DNA from 4 places in the Paenibacillus filicis genome. Region 4 is predicted to be linked to each of the others. Evidence: riboswitches for the same ligand, from Rfam matches in the RefSeq annotation. Region 4 holds a riboswitch; each other region holds the start of a gene.
What was found. Region 4 has a riboswitch for cyclic di-GMP ahead of WMW72_RS33900 (transglutaminase-like domain-containing protein). Riboswitches for the same ligand answer to the same signal wherever they lie in the genome.
Positions count from the first base shown of each region.

Region 1: linked by a shared signal. The riboswitch ahead of WMW72_RS00495 (hypothetical protein) and the one ahead of WMW72_RS33900 (transglutaminase-like domain-containing protein) in region 4 are both predicted to bind cyclic di-GMP.
Region 2: linked by a shared signal. The riboswitch ahead of WMW72_RS35080 (PilZ domain-containing protein) and the one ahead of WMW72_RS33900 (transglutaminase-like domain-containing protein) in region 4 are both predicted to bind cyclic di-GMP.
Region 3: linked by a shared signal. The riboswitch ahead of WMW72_RS02030 (pyridoxal phosphate-dependent decarboxylase family protein) and the one ahead of WMW72_RS33900 (transglutaminase-like domain-containing protein) in region 4 are both predicted to bind cyclic di-GMP.

Region 1 is NZ_JBBPCC010000001.1:102,262-105,476, reverse strand. It holds gene WMW72_RS00500 (MDR family MFS transporter) at 1-1,011, shown strand, start outside; cyclic di-GMP riboswitch class I at 1,108-1,200, shown strand; gene WMW72_RS00495 (hypothetical protein) at 1,296-1,595, shown strand; gene WMW72_RS00490 (THUMP domain-containing class I SAM-dependent RNA methyltransferase) at 1,982-3,175, opposite strand.
Region 2 is NZ_JBBPCC010000044.1:10,214-13,428, reverse strand. It holds gene ychF (redox-regulated ATPase YchF) at 1-483, opposite strand, end outside; gene WMW72_RS35080 (PilZ domain-containing protein) at 633-1,343, opposite strand; cyclic di-GMP riboswitch class I at 1,447-1,541, opposite strand; gene tadA (tRNA adenosine(34) deaminase TadA) at 1,841-2,308, shown strand; gene WMW72_RS35070 (hypothetical protein) at 2,397-3,215, opposite strand, start outside.
Region 3 is NZ_JBBPCC010000001.1:437,631-440,845, reverse strand. It holds gene WMW72_RS02040 (RraA family protein) at 1-579, opposite strand, end outside; gene WMW72_RS02035 (carbon-nitrogen hydrolase family protein) at 572-1,408, opposite strand; cyclic di-GMP riboswitch class I at 1,766-1,850, shown strand; gene WMW72_RS02030 (pyridoxal phosphate-dependent decarboxylase family protein) at 1,941-3,215, shown strand, end outside.
Region 4 is NZ_JBBPCC010000037.1:33,575-36,789, forward strand. It holds gene WMW72_RS33895 (MEKHLA domain-containing protein) at 1-359, opposite strand, end outside; gene WMW72_RS33900 (transglutaminase-like domain-containing protein) at 537-1,331, opposite strand; cyclic di-GMP riboswitch class I at 1,345-1,432, opposite strand; cyclic di-GMP riboswitch class I at 1,465-1,551, opposite strand; gene WMW72_RS33905 (class D sortase) at 1,638-2,354, opposite strand; gene WMW72_RS33910 (SdrD B-like domain-containing protein) at 2,425-3,215, opposite strand, start outside.

The DNA.
Region 1 (3,215 bases), on a different contig from region 4:
GGATTTATCGGAGGGGCGTTGTCGGACCGGCTGGGACGCAAGGTCATCATGATGGTGGCGTTGGTCGGCTGGGTCGTCGTCTTCGGGGGATTTGCAGCCGCCAAGGCCCCGATTGCCTTCATGCTGCTGAATATGCTGAACGGGCTATGCCGCTCCTTGTACGAGCCCGTATCTCAGGCGCTAATGGCGGATGTTACGCCCAAGGAGAAGCGGCTCCGGGTGTTTTCCCTGCGCTATCTGGCGATCAATATCGGGGTAGCGGTGGGCCCGCTTCTCGGCGCTTTCCTGGGTGCCTTCGAGGCATGGCTGCCGTTCCTGATCACCTCCTGCATCTATCTGGCGTACACGGTGATTCTGTATATCCTGCTGAACGTATTCGGGATTACCAAGATCGAAGGGGAGACCCGCACAGGCGCAACCGTAGCCTCAGCCTGGAAGATTATTGCGAGAGACCGAATTTTCCGTTATTACATCGGGGGAGGGATTATTGCCGCTATCGGGTACTCCCAGATGATGGCCACCTTGTCGCAGTATGTGTCCCAGAGTGTAGCAGACGGAGCTATGCTGTTTGCATGGCTGATGAGTCTCAATGCGGTGACAGTTGTCGTGCTGCAAGTGCCGCTGACGCGCTGGTCGGAGAAGCGCGGGCCTCTGACGGCCATCGTGACGGGCGGGGCCATGTTTGCGCTGGGTGATCTGGGATATGCGATCGCAGACAATACGCTGCTGTTCCTGCTGTCGATGTTCGTGTTTACGATCGGAGAAGTTCTAAATTATCCGGCGGCCAATGTGCTGATCGACCGGCTCGCACCTGACGGCATGCGCGGGACTTACTACGGCGCGCAATCATTCTCCAATCTCGGCCATTTTATCGGGCCTGTGCTGGGAGGCTACTTGCTGGCGGAGTGGGGGGGAGGACCTATGTTTGCGACTATCGCAGGAGTTACGCTGGCAGGACTTTATTTATATTGGAAAGGATTTCAATTCCACAAAATAATTCGAAAGTCCTGACATAATTCCTGAAAATAGTCATAAAGAATTATATATACAAAGGTCCTGATCTTTTATTCTTAATAAAGAATGTTGAGCGGTAAAACGATTGAACGTACTCGATAAGGGCAAACCAGGCGAAAGCCTGCGGACGCAAAGCTACAGGGGCTTAGGCGCATGAAGGAAGCGCGATGCCAGCCAGCTACCGAAGGAACGGAGCGATTCCTGAACGATATTCAGAAAGCGACTCCTGTGCCTGAACACGGGGAGTCGTTTTGGCGTAAACAGCAAGGAGGATTAAACCGATGTTGAATCAGGAACGCAGTATTATGAATAAACAAGGCTTTTATACAAAGATCGGTAGCGATTTTATCGGCGTGTTTTTGTCTCAGGAAGGCCCGCGGCTGTTCGTAAACAATGAGGTGTACGACCTGACCGCCCCAAGCTGGGACGTGGAGATGATCCGTGGACGGAGCCGTCAGATGCTGACGTTCTATTGGGAGGGCAAAGTCAAGCTGTCCATCCAATGTGAAGCCGATCAGGATCTGTTCCTTCCGTTGTTCGATTATCTGATGTGCAAGCCGCAAAAGCTGAATCACGCCTGATCCGAATTCTGCATGTCCATCGACCCGTCACTTGCAGAGTCCATTCCGTCTGGGAACAGCCGCTTGCCGGTGGCTGGGTCGTTTTTGTTATTGCAGTGAATGCCGGGGAGCTAATGTATCCTGAGGGAGCAAAGATTATCATTTGTACATCCAAGGATTAGCAAGGACTGTGGCTCGATCATCACTCCAGCGAGCTTAAGCGTACGGACAATCAGGCCGTATTCCAGGGAGACGCTCGGGTCGGCCTAGCGCTGCGTGTGCCGAGGGTAAATAGTGTGCGAATGGAAAATAAGCAAAAAGCCTTCATCGTGACTCCGGAATTCCGGGAGATGAAGGCTTTTTGCGTGGAGTTCCGTAGCTGCTCAGGCTGCTAATAGAACCGAATGCTAGTTGTCGCTGTCTTTGGCTGCTTCCTGCTTCTCTCCGTCTTTGCGCCAGCCGTAAAGGCCGCCCGGTGCGAAGAACTGGAACAGATTGCACTCGATACGCCCGTTGAACAGCTTGCGCTTCTTGTCTGCGTGGCGTCCGACGTAATGCTCAAGCTGCTTGCTCGGACTTAACAGATAGCTCGACCATGTAGGGAGCTGCTTGTACATCTGACCGAACTGGCGCAGCGCCCTCTCGACCTCGCTCTGATCGCCAAGCCGCTCGCCGTAAGGCGGGTTCGTCACGATGCAGCCATATTCGCCGGCAGGCAATGCCTTGGCTACGGGAATCGTCTTGAACGTCAAGTCCTTGGCGAGACCAGCTGACTTGGCTGCGGCGAGCGCAACCTCGACCGCGTCTCCGTCGATATCCGAGCCGCCGATTTGCAGGGGGATATCGTCCTTGACCGAATCATAGGCTTCTTCGCGAGCTTGCTCCCAGAGCTCCTCGCCGATGATCGGCCAGCTCTCCGCATTGAAGCTGCGGCGCAGCCCCGGAGCCAGGTTCCAGCCGATCATCGCGGCTTCGATAGGGATGGTCCCTGAGCCGCAGAACGGATCGTACAAAGGCTGCTGAGGCTGCCAGCGGCTGAGCAGCACCATGGCTGCGGCCATCGTTTCCTTGAGCGGAGCCTCGGTCGCGATCTTACGGTAGCCCCGCTTGTGCAGTCCGGGGCCGGTGGTGTCCAGTGTAATCGTGGCGATATCGTTCAGCAACGACACCTCGATCACGTAGCGACCTCCGGTTTCGCGGAACCACTCTGTGCCGTAGCGCTGCTTCATGCTTTCGACCACGGCTTTCTTGACGATGCCCTGACAAGCGGGGACGCTGGATAGCTGGGATTTATGGGAACGTCCCTCGACCGGGAATTCGCCGTCCTCGGGGATCCAGTCTGCCCACGGAAGCGCCTTGACGCCTTCGAACAGTTCATCGAAGGAGCGCGCTTCGAACTGGGCCATACGGATCAGGACGCGGTCCGATGTGCGCAGCCACAGATTGGAGCGGCAGATCGCCAGCAGGTCGCCTGTGTAGTTGATACGGCCGTTCTCGACAGTGACCTGCTCGTACCCGAGCTCCCGTACTTCCCGTGCTACGACGGCCTCGAGTCCCATCGGCGAGGTTGCTATCAATTGAATAGGTGAAGATGAAGACATAGTCGTTGTTCACTCCGAATTAAACGAGTTGAACGGCCTT
Region 2 (3,215 bases), on a different contig from region 4:
TTCCTGGGCGTACTTCTTGTCGCCGCCCTTCATGTTTTTGCGGGAGCGGTCGATGCGTTTCTCTACCGAATCCACGTCAGCTAGGATCAGCTCGAGATTAATCGTCTCGATGTCGCTGATCGGATCTACCTTGCCCGATACGTGCGTGATGTTCTCGTCCTGGAAGCAGCGCACCACTTGAACGATCGCATCGACCTCGCGGATATGGGCGAGGAACTTGTTCCCGAGCCCTTCTCCCTGGCTTGCGCCTTTGACCAGCCCAGCAATGTCCACGAATTCAAAAGCCGTCGGAACAATGCTCTTCGGCTGAACAATGTCGGCCAGCTTGCCCAGGCGCTCATCTGGCACCTCGACAATACCTACATTCGGATCTATCGTACAAAACGGATAATTGGCGGACTCCGCGCCAGCCTGCGTAATAGCGTTGAACAGCGTAGACTTGCCGACGTTAGGCAAACCGACGATTCCACAAGAAAGACCCATGTATGGACAACTCCTTAATAGACTCAAACACGATATTTCATTCCTGACATTATATTATATCCTAAAACCAGCCGCTGTGTCATCCTCCCCATAGCAAATACCCTCTTTCTGGAGAAAGAAGGCACTTGTTTGTTGGCCGTAGGTTCATGCTATTTAAAAAACCGTCTCGACCTAGTAGACTCCTTCGAGCTGAAGTGCTGTTCGACCTGCTTCTTCAATACAAACGCTCGCAGGGAGTTAGCCTTCTCAAACGGCATATCCATATAGCGGGCTCCATAATAAACGCCTGACTCGCCAGGCTCCGACCGGATGATTTGCAGCTGACAGGATACCTCAAAGCCAAGGTCCAGCTTAACCTCAGCCGTTGTCATCGTATCCAGCTTCAGATTCGATTGCAGGATAAATCCGACTCCGCTCACACTCACATTCCGGATATCCAGCGACAGCTCTTCCTCAAGCTCCTGCTCTTTCCCGTCCTCGTGCCGAATTGCCAGCAATTGCCCGTTATGCTCCACGGCAACCCGGGGATTTTCACGCTTCTCGGCAAATCGTTTCTGATTTTGCGGAGGATTAATGACCATGAGCGCCCCGTGATCCTTGGCAACCACAGTGGAGTGGAACGTATAGACCCCTCCGGGCGAATATACCGTCAGTTTGACAACATCGCCCAGATCGAACGCCTTGTAGTCCGACATCTCAATCTCGACAATATCCCCTTCGGCATAAGTAAGTATTCCCGTTGAAACAAACTCCTTCTTCTCGACGACGGTACGGCTGTTCAGCAGAATGCCGCTGGTGCTGCGGTATGCATCTTGCATGAACTCATAGGAAAGCTTTCCGTTATTGGCGGCTTTGGACATAGCTGCACCGTCCCTCCCTTTTCATTGCTCGCAGACAACGCAAAAAAGCCGTCTTTCGTATGCCGAGATGACAGCCTGTTCACCGGGAGGTACGGTACGTACATTCGGCGGCCAGGCTATCGTAGCCTCCTGGTTGGGGAGGACCTTAGACCCTAAGCTTTGCGTCCCTGCCTTTCGACAGGTTTGCCAGAAACAAACGAATGATATAGACTTTGTGATTACGAACCGTTACTAGGTGTTGGGTATTTATACCTAGTCTATTACCCTTATTATATAAAGTTGCCAACTGGCTGGCAACTTTATTTTCTGTACAGAAATTATTAACAAATCCTCAGATATGTGGATAACTTTTCAAAACCCAAAGATTCTTGCTTGAATTGCCCATTTTATCTACAATGGATAAGTATATCACATTAATTATCCACAACCTTATCCACAGCTTGTGTGTAACGAATATTTGTTCGATTTTATGAATTCCTTGTAAAGAGGTGGCCGTGTTGGAAGGCATTGAGATTCATCAACGATTTATGCGGGCCGCTATGGAGGAAGCACGCAAGGCAGAGGCGCTGCTTGAGGTGCCGATCGGAGCCGTCATCGTACGTAACGGGGAAATCATAGGCAGGGGCCACAATGTGCGGGAAACCGCCAAGGATCCGCTGGGACATGCAGAGCTCCTGGCGATCAGAGAGGCCAGTCAGCATCTGGATGCCTGGCGGCTGCTGGAGTGTACGCTCTATGTGACCCTGGAGCCTTGTCCGATGTGTGCAGGAGCCATTGTCCAATCCCGGATACCGCTCGTCGTCTACGGGACGACAGACCCCAAGGCCGGGTGCGCCGGCACCTTGATGAACCTGCTGCAAGAAGAGCGTTTCAATCACAGGGTCGAGGTTATTCCGAATGTGCTTCAGGAGGAATGCTCCAGTATGCTCACCCAATTTTTCCGCAAGCTGCGGGGGAAAGCATGACGGAGCCACAGTTACCCTGACAGCCAGAAGAACAAAAAAACCCGAGATGCGGCGTTTGTCCGCATCCCGGGTTTTTCTATATCTCCCCTTATTTCTTCTGTGCCTTTCTCAGAAGGAAAAAGCCTCCTCCGATCAACAGTGCAGCAACCACGAAGGTTTGAAAATAATTATGATACCAGTTGATCACCCGGTGAAGGGCCTCTCGTGACAGCCACAGCTGAAGCGCGCTCATTAAGAATTGATCGATCAGATAGTAACCGCCAAGCACAAGCAACCCATATCCGACCCAGCGCTGTCTCTTGGCCAGCCACTCTACCAGCGGAACATCCTCCAGCGGCTCCCGGCCGGAACGGGAGATCTGCTGCAGCGCATCGAAGAAGCTGTAAAACCATAGAATCGGGATAAAAAAGAGAAACAAAGTTAGGCGAAGCGCATCCAGAAAATACACGCTGAACAGGAAGGCAGCCATAAACTGCAGCCCGCGTTTTTGCAGGCCCAGGTACATGTGCCCTGCACCGGGGAATATCGAAAGCACCAGTGCAAGCGTCTTATTCTTCTTGCCGGATTCCCTTCCCTGCTGGAAGTCCTCGAAGAACGTCTGATCGACCAGCCGTTCCCCTCTGGCACTCTTGTTGAGCTGCTGTACGCAGTCGAACATGCTGTACAGCCAGATGATCGGCAGCGCCCCCAGGAGCAGCATGAAGCCTCCCCTGCTGGTAGTGGCCGTCAGAAATGCCGTGATTATCCCAAGACCGAAGAATAAGGCCAGAAAGGCCAAGCCCCGCTGCATCAAGCCAAGATGAAAATGTCCAAGCCCGGGCAGAAAAGAGAGGAAGATCGTGAAATAACGGTCTTTGCCAGGATAAGGAGGGTAGTATTCGCCCTGAGGTGTTCTATAGGGCTCGTA
Region 3 (3,215 bases), on a different contig from region 4:
GATAGCTTCTTTGGCCTGTTTGTCCAGCGCCACGCTCCCGATGTCATGGGCATCTCTTGGGTTAATGACGAATATCCCATCATCATCGCCCACGATCAAATCACCGGGATGAATGCTTACCCCGCCGATGCTAACCGTCGTGTTCACTTCCCCCTCCAGCTGCAGAGAACGGGTCGTTAATGCGCTGATTCCCTTCGCAAATACCGGAAATCCGACCTTCTCAATGGCGCGAACATCCGTTACGCAGCCCGAAATCACAGCGCCGGCAACCTGCTTGCTTATCGCTGCGTAGGTGATAAACTCACCCCAGCAAGCCCGATCTTCATCCCCGGACATATCCACGACGATCACATCATGAGGCTGGGCAAGCTCTAAAGCATGACGTATAGCCGTCGAATCGATATGAGGAATGCGTACCGTCAGAGCATTACCTAGGATGCGGAGGGGTCTTGCCAACGGCTGCAGCCCTTTGACAAATCCGAAGTCAGTCAGATGTCCGATCGTGGACGGGCTAATCTCGCGGTACAAGTCCAGCAATGGCTGTGTGACGCCTTCTACTCTCGGTTGAACGTTAAACATGAGTCTCGCTCCCAACCTTCGCATGGTATAGTTCGGGTCTCAAGTGCACGTGGGACGGAAGCTTCGTCCGAACTTCCTGCACCCGGTCCAGGTCGATGCGGTAAGGAATCAAGGACTCCGTTTCATCCCCTTGCGCCACAGCCACGCCCATCGGGTCTACAATAAGACTTTGTCCAATATAGAAATCATTGACCTGGTTGCACGCGACGACGAAAGCGGTGTTCTCCAGCGCTCGGGTGGTCACCAGATGGAGCCAATGCTTTTCTTTGAGCGGACCCCGGACCCAGCCAGATGGCACGATGATTACATCGGCTCCATGTACCGCTTGGTAGCGGGATATCTCCGGAAATCGCAGCTCATAGCAGACCAGCAGCCCGATCGTGCCGAATGGTGTCTTAACTGGGTGGAACAATGAATCTCCAGGCTTAATACTGACAGATTCCTTGGCCCCGAATGCATCGTATAGATGCGTCTTCCGATATGTGCTCACAATCTCTCCGGCCGCATCCACAATGACTACAGAATTATAAACTCGGTCATCCTGTGGATCCTCGGAGGGCTCTCTCATCCCGAAAATCGTCCAAACGCCGTATTTCCTGGACAACTCCCTCATGCCCGTTACAAAAAGGCCGTCCAGTTTCTCCGCGTCCTGCAGCTTGACCTCTCGTGGCGTCCCTACGGCAAAATAGCTCATAAAAACCTCGGGAAAAACGACAATATCCGCGTGATGGACCCCCACAGCTTCACTTAGTGCTTGTTCCGCCTTGTTCAGGTTAACCTGCTTGTCGTCCGTCGACCCTAGCTGGGCCATAACTAGTTGAAATGACATGATGCTTCCTCCCTATTTAATCCCTCTACGAATAAATATAATTAATTCTATGCGAAATATAGGGATTAATGTCGTAATAGTAACACTGCCGCTTTGAAATAGTCAATAAACGGTAAAATAGATAAATTCAATCAATTGATAGAAAACTTTAATTTAAAGCATTTCTTATTCAGCAGCAGGTTTGACTGGGTTTCCTGGTGTAAGCTCGATCCAAGCAGTACAAAAATACTAATTATACAGGTAGTTAAATTTATGGTAAATTATGTTGCCTTCTTTCTGGGAATATAATATACTTTATCTCGAACTTGGAAAGCGGCAATTTGTCATTTTTTGCCGAAATATAGTTCTCTTGCAAACTAAATAGTCAGGCAAACCTATTGAAAGATAGGGACGCAAAGCTATAGGGACTTCATCCCCCAGGATAAGTCAGCCAGTTGCATGGTCGTAATTGGTGAAGTGTGGGCATTCCGTCCCATGTTCACCTTTTTTTATTATTCGGGTAGACCGTGACTAATAGAGAGGAGAGAGAGCCATGACAGAGAGAAGTCTTGCGACTGTACAGCAGTTATTCCCAAGTGAGGATGGCAACCCGCAGGGGCGCCACATGCTTCTGGAGCTGATCGAACAAATTATCAAAGGGGTGGATGAACTCAAAAATCCCGACGGAGTTAATTTGAAAGGAGATAAATCACGAGCCGGAAACTTCTACAATGATCTCATTCGAAGCAGCTCGATTCCAGCGGATAGCATACCTTTGGAGCAAGTCAATACCGAGCTTTTGAAATTGCTGCATAACCACCCGTATCACACGAAATATTTTTTGACGAATATATTGCCGATGGCGAGCACCCCCGGAATTCTGGGCATGATTGCGGCATTTATGGTAAACGGAAATAATCTATGGGACGTGTACGGGCCTGCCGGAGCTGAAGCGGAAGTGAAAGTCATCAGCATGATGTCCAAGCTCATCGGGTACGATGCACTGAAAAGCGGGGGCTACACGACCTGGGGCGGGCAAGGGGCCGTATTCTCAGGCTTGCGGCTTGCGATAGCTAAAGTTGCTCCCGATGCTTTACGCAAAGGCGTTCCTGATCACTTGTATGCGTTCTGCTCCGACTCGGCCCATTACAGCTTGTTCAAATCGATGGAAGCGTGCGGGATTGGCAGCGACAACCTGATCAAGGTCCGTACGACAACCGATAGCTCCATGGATGTGAACGATTTGCGCCGCAAAATGGAGGAGGTCATCGCACGGGGCGGCATCCCGGTTTACATCGTGGCGACGACAGGAACGACGGATGCGATGGGCATAGACGATGTGGAGCACATCTACGCGGCTTCTGCGGAAGTAGCGCTCAGGTACGGGTTGCGCCGACCGCATATTCATGCGGATTCCGCGCTGGGCGGATTCTTTGCGTTCTTTAACGACTACGATTTTGAAGCCAATCCCCTGGAACTGAAGCCCGATGTGGCACAGGCACTGCATGCCATTGGGAGCAGGATGAGACATTTGCATTATGCGGATTCGCTTTGCTTCGATTTTCAGAAGCTCGGGCAGACTCCATACTTGACAAGCTTATTCCTGGTTAAGGATGCCGCGGACCTTAGGCTCGTCGATTTGCATCCGGATGAAACGCCTTATGTCGGACATCGGGGATATGGAGACTATCATACCGGATACACGCTGGAATGCTCGCGTATGGCCAGCTCCATCAGCATCTACAGCGCTCTGCTGGCGTTCGGCATGCAAGGCTATCAGCGGCTGCTGGCTCAATTGGTCGAGGTGAATCTGGCGTTCCGGGAAGCC
Region 4 (3,215 bases):
CTGCCGGATATGCGTACGCCGGTGTAGTCGCTAACGAAGCCCTGCTCCCTCACCGCGCGCATGAACGCCTCCCGGGCATCCCGCTCCATGGGCTCTGCCGTCAGCCGGGAGGGCATCCGGATGAACGTCTGCCAGTCCATCTCCCACAACTCCAAGGCCAGCCTGCTGCCGAAGTTCAATACCGGATCTTCTTCCATGCCATGGGACAGGATGTAGAGCGGAGCCTGGAATAAGCGGTCTGCTGCGGTTCCTGCTTCTCCCTCCTCCACCAGCCTGCGGCCGGTCCAATGCCGGTAGCTGTCAATCACCCGAAGCGCGTGCTCATTCGTCGCGCCAATTCCTGTGCGGATAGGTTCCATGCTGTTAACTCCCTCCTGATTCCGCTTCTCTGAATGAAGATACTTTACTTACTTTCGCTGCTTCTACCGCCATTTCCTCCATATCTATCAGACTGTGCATCAGCCGGAAAAAAGCCCAATGCTCAACAAGAGCACTGGGCCTGGACTTTCGTTCATTATAACGAACAGCAAGAGAGGCTAATACACCTTAGCCGCCTTATACTCGGCTGCGTTTTTCACGAGCGTTTGGCTGCCGGTCCCTGCATCCACAGTCGTATCGACCGTCTGCCACTTCCCGTCCAGGTACACTTCATTCCACGCATGATATTCCTTCACATGCTCCGACGATCCCATCAGCAGCTTAGTCGGCACGCCCACGCTGCGATTCATGGCTGCGAACAAGGAAGCGTAATCGTAACAGATACCTTTGCCTGAAGTCAGCACGCTGTCAAGGTCGGGGATGTAACCGGTCTGTACATTAGCAGCGAGATTGAAATCGTAGGTGACCGTGTTCACGATATAATCGTAGATGGCCTTTACCTTTTCTTGATCGGTCTTCTTATTCTGAGTCAGCTCACGGGCTTTTTCAACCACAGCTTCCGCTTCATTATAATTGATATTTTGAATAGAGTTCAGGTACACGCCAGCTGCATCCTTCACTTGAAGGTCTACCGAATCGTTGTATACCGATTTGTAGCGGTTGTCTGTTACCCGCTCTAGAATGGAGAGTGTGTACGCCCCGTTACCCAACTGAAGCGGGAAAAACTCTTCCTTCCCTGCAGCAGCCAGGTTGTACGTGTAGTTCACTCCGTCTTTGGTGACCATCAGCTTTGTCGCTTTGGTTCCCGATTCATAGGCAATCCCAATGACACCCTGATTCAGGTTCTTCAGATCCAGCCACGAGCTCGAATCCGGCTTGGCGGCTAGTGCTGCGGCCGGCAGGTAGAGCACAAACATACATACAGCAATGAACAATGCCGTCCACTTACGCATACATATAACTCCCTTCGGTAGCTGGCTGCCATACTTCTCACGAAGGGTAGGCCCTTTAGCTTTGCGTCCCTGCCTTTCGGGCAGGTTTGCCATTTATCGGTGCTAAGCTCTATGAATACAAAAAAACAATCCATTCGGTAACTGGCTGCCGTGCTCCTAACGGAGGGTAGGCCCTTTAGCTTTGCGTCCCTATCTTTCGACAGGTTTGCCGTTTATCGTGTATTGCTTAATTTGAGAGTATCATATTTTCCGTAAAATACAAGCCCAATCTTAGTGAAAAATACCTATTTCCCCAGGCCCTTCGTATTAGCTTCGTCTAGCCTGCACAATAAGCCGGTGTGTAGGATCGACAATCGGCTCGCAGGTAATCAGTGTAAGCACACTTTCCTTGTCGCTTCTCCTCAGTACCGACGTATCCGTAGGCTTCACAATCAGCGTCTTGTATACGGTATAGGTCAGCTTGCGGTCCTTCGTCTCCACGATGATTTCATCGCCGATCTTCAGCTCGTCGAGCCGGTTGAACAGACGTCCCTTGGTACGGACCCGGTGGGCGGCGATCGCCGCATTGCCTGGCTCGCCAAGCGGCGAGGTCTCCTTCATATGAGCCGCAGCGAACTTCATGTTGTCCTGTGTAGCTCCTTCCAGCACGGGAAGCCTCAGCTTGATCTTCTCGATTGACAGCACAGCAATGGCCGTCTCGGCAGTCAGAGATGCTGTATTCGATACGGTATCCGAAGCCTCTGAGGGCTGCACGCCCGCTTCAGGCGTATGCAACTCGGAGAGATTGGTTTCATCCTCCGTCCCTTGGCTGAACAAGCCTGACAGGCGCGCATATTCCTCAACCGTCCGTCTGTCCGAATCGGCGTCTGTGTATGCAGACTTGCCACCTGCTGCCGCAAAGCTTTGCTCCGTGGACTTCAGCAGCTGTCTTTCCAGGTAATCAGCATGCCATTCCATCGCCTTGGGCAGCAGGACGACAACAATCCCCGCAACCATCAGTACATAAGCCAATCCCTTCATCATTCGGCTCCTTACGCTTTCGTTTGTTCAGAGAAAGCCAAGGCTGCCGTTGTACCGACAGCCCTGTGTTCTCCTATACCCGCTTGGAGGAGCGCCGTTTCCTCAGCGCCGCTCCCAGCATAAACAAACCAAGACCTGTCAGCTGCAGCAGCAGATGACTGTCTTCCCCGGTCTTAGGCAACGCCGCTACATCAGGCAGTTGTCCTTGACCCGCTTCTTTCCCTAAGCCGTCCAAAGGAATTTTCTCGACATCGATGTCGAAGAATACTTCTTCTTCGTTGCCGTTCTCATCCGTAACGACAATGCTGAATTCGTCCTTGCCGGTATATCCCGGCTCAGGCGTATACACCCATTTGCCATCCTCGTCGATCGTGACTTGTCCATGCCCCGGCGGTTGGCCTACCGACGGCTTGCCACCTGGCGGTACCTTGACGGCTCCACCTGTCGGCGTGCCTTCATCGGTCACGATCTCCTGGACAGGCCCCGGCTTCGCCGGAGGCTCAGGTGTCCCCGGAGTTACAGGCGTTCCAGGTGAACCAGGAGTTCCTGGATTGCCTGGTGTTTCTGGCTTACCTGGAGTCACAGGCTTATCCGGGGTGGCAGGCTTCTCCGGAGTGACAGGCGTCCCAGGGTTCACAGGACCGGAAGGTCCACCGCTGGAAGGCTCTTCGACCAGCCCGAGATCGATGGTCAGATCTTCCCATACGGTAGCATCGCCGATCGTAATCTTCTCGGTGTAGCCGCCGATCCGTTTATTGGAATCCAGATCTCGTGGCACGCCAGGCGCTTCCTCGCGGGTAGCGATGTAGCCTCCCGGAAGTATGAACTGGACGTAGTAGTCACCGCCTAGCAACTGATCGAACA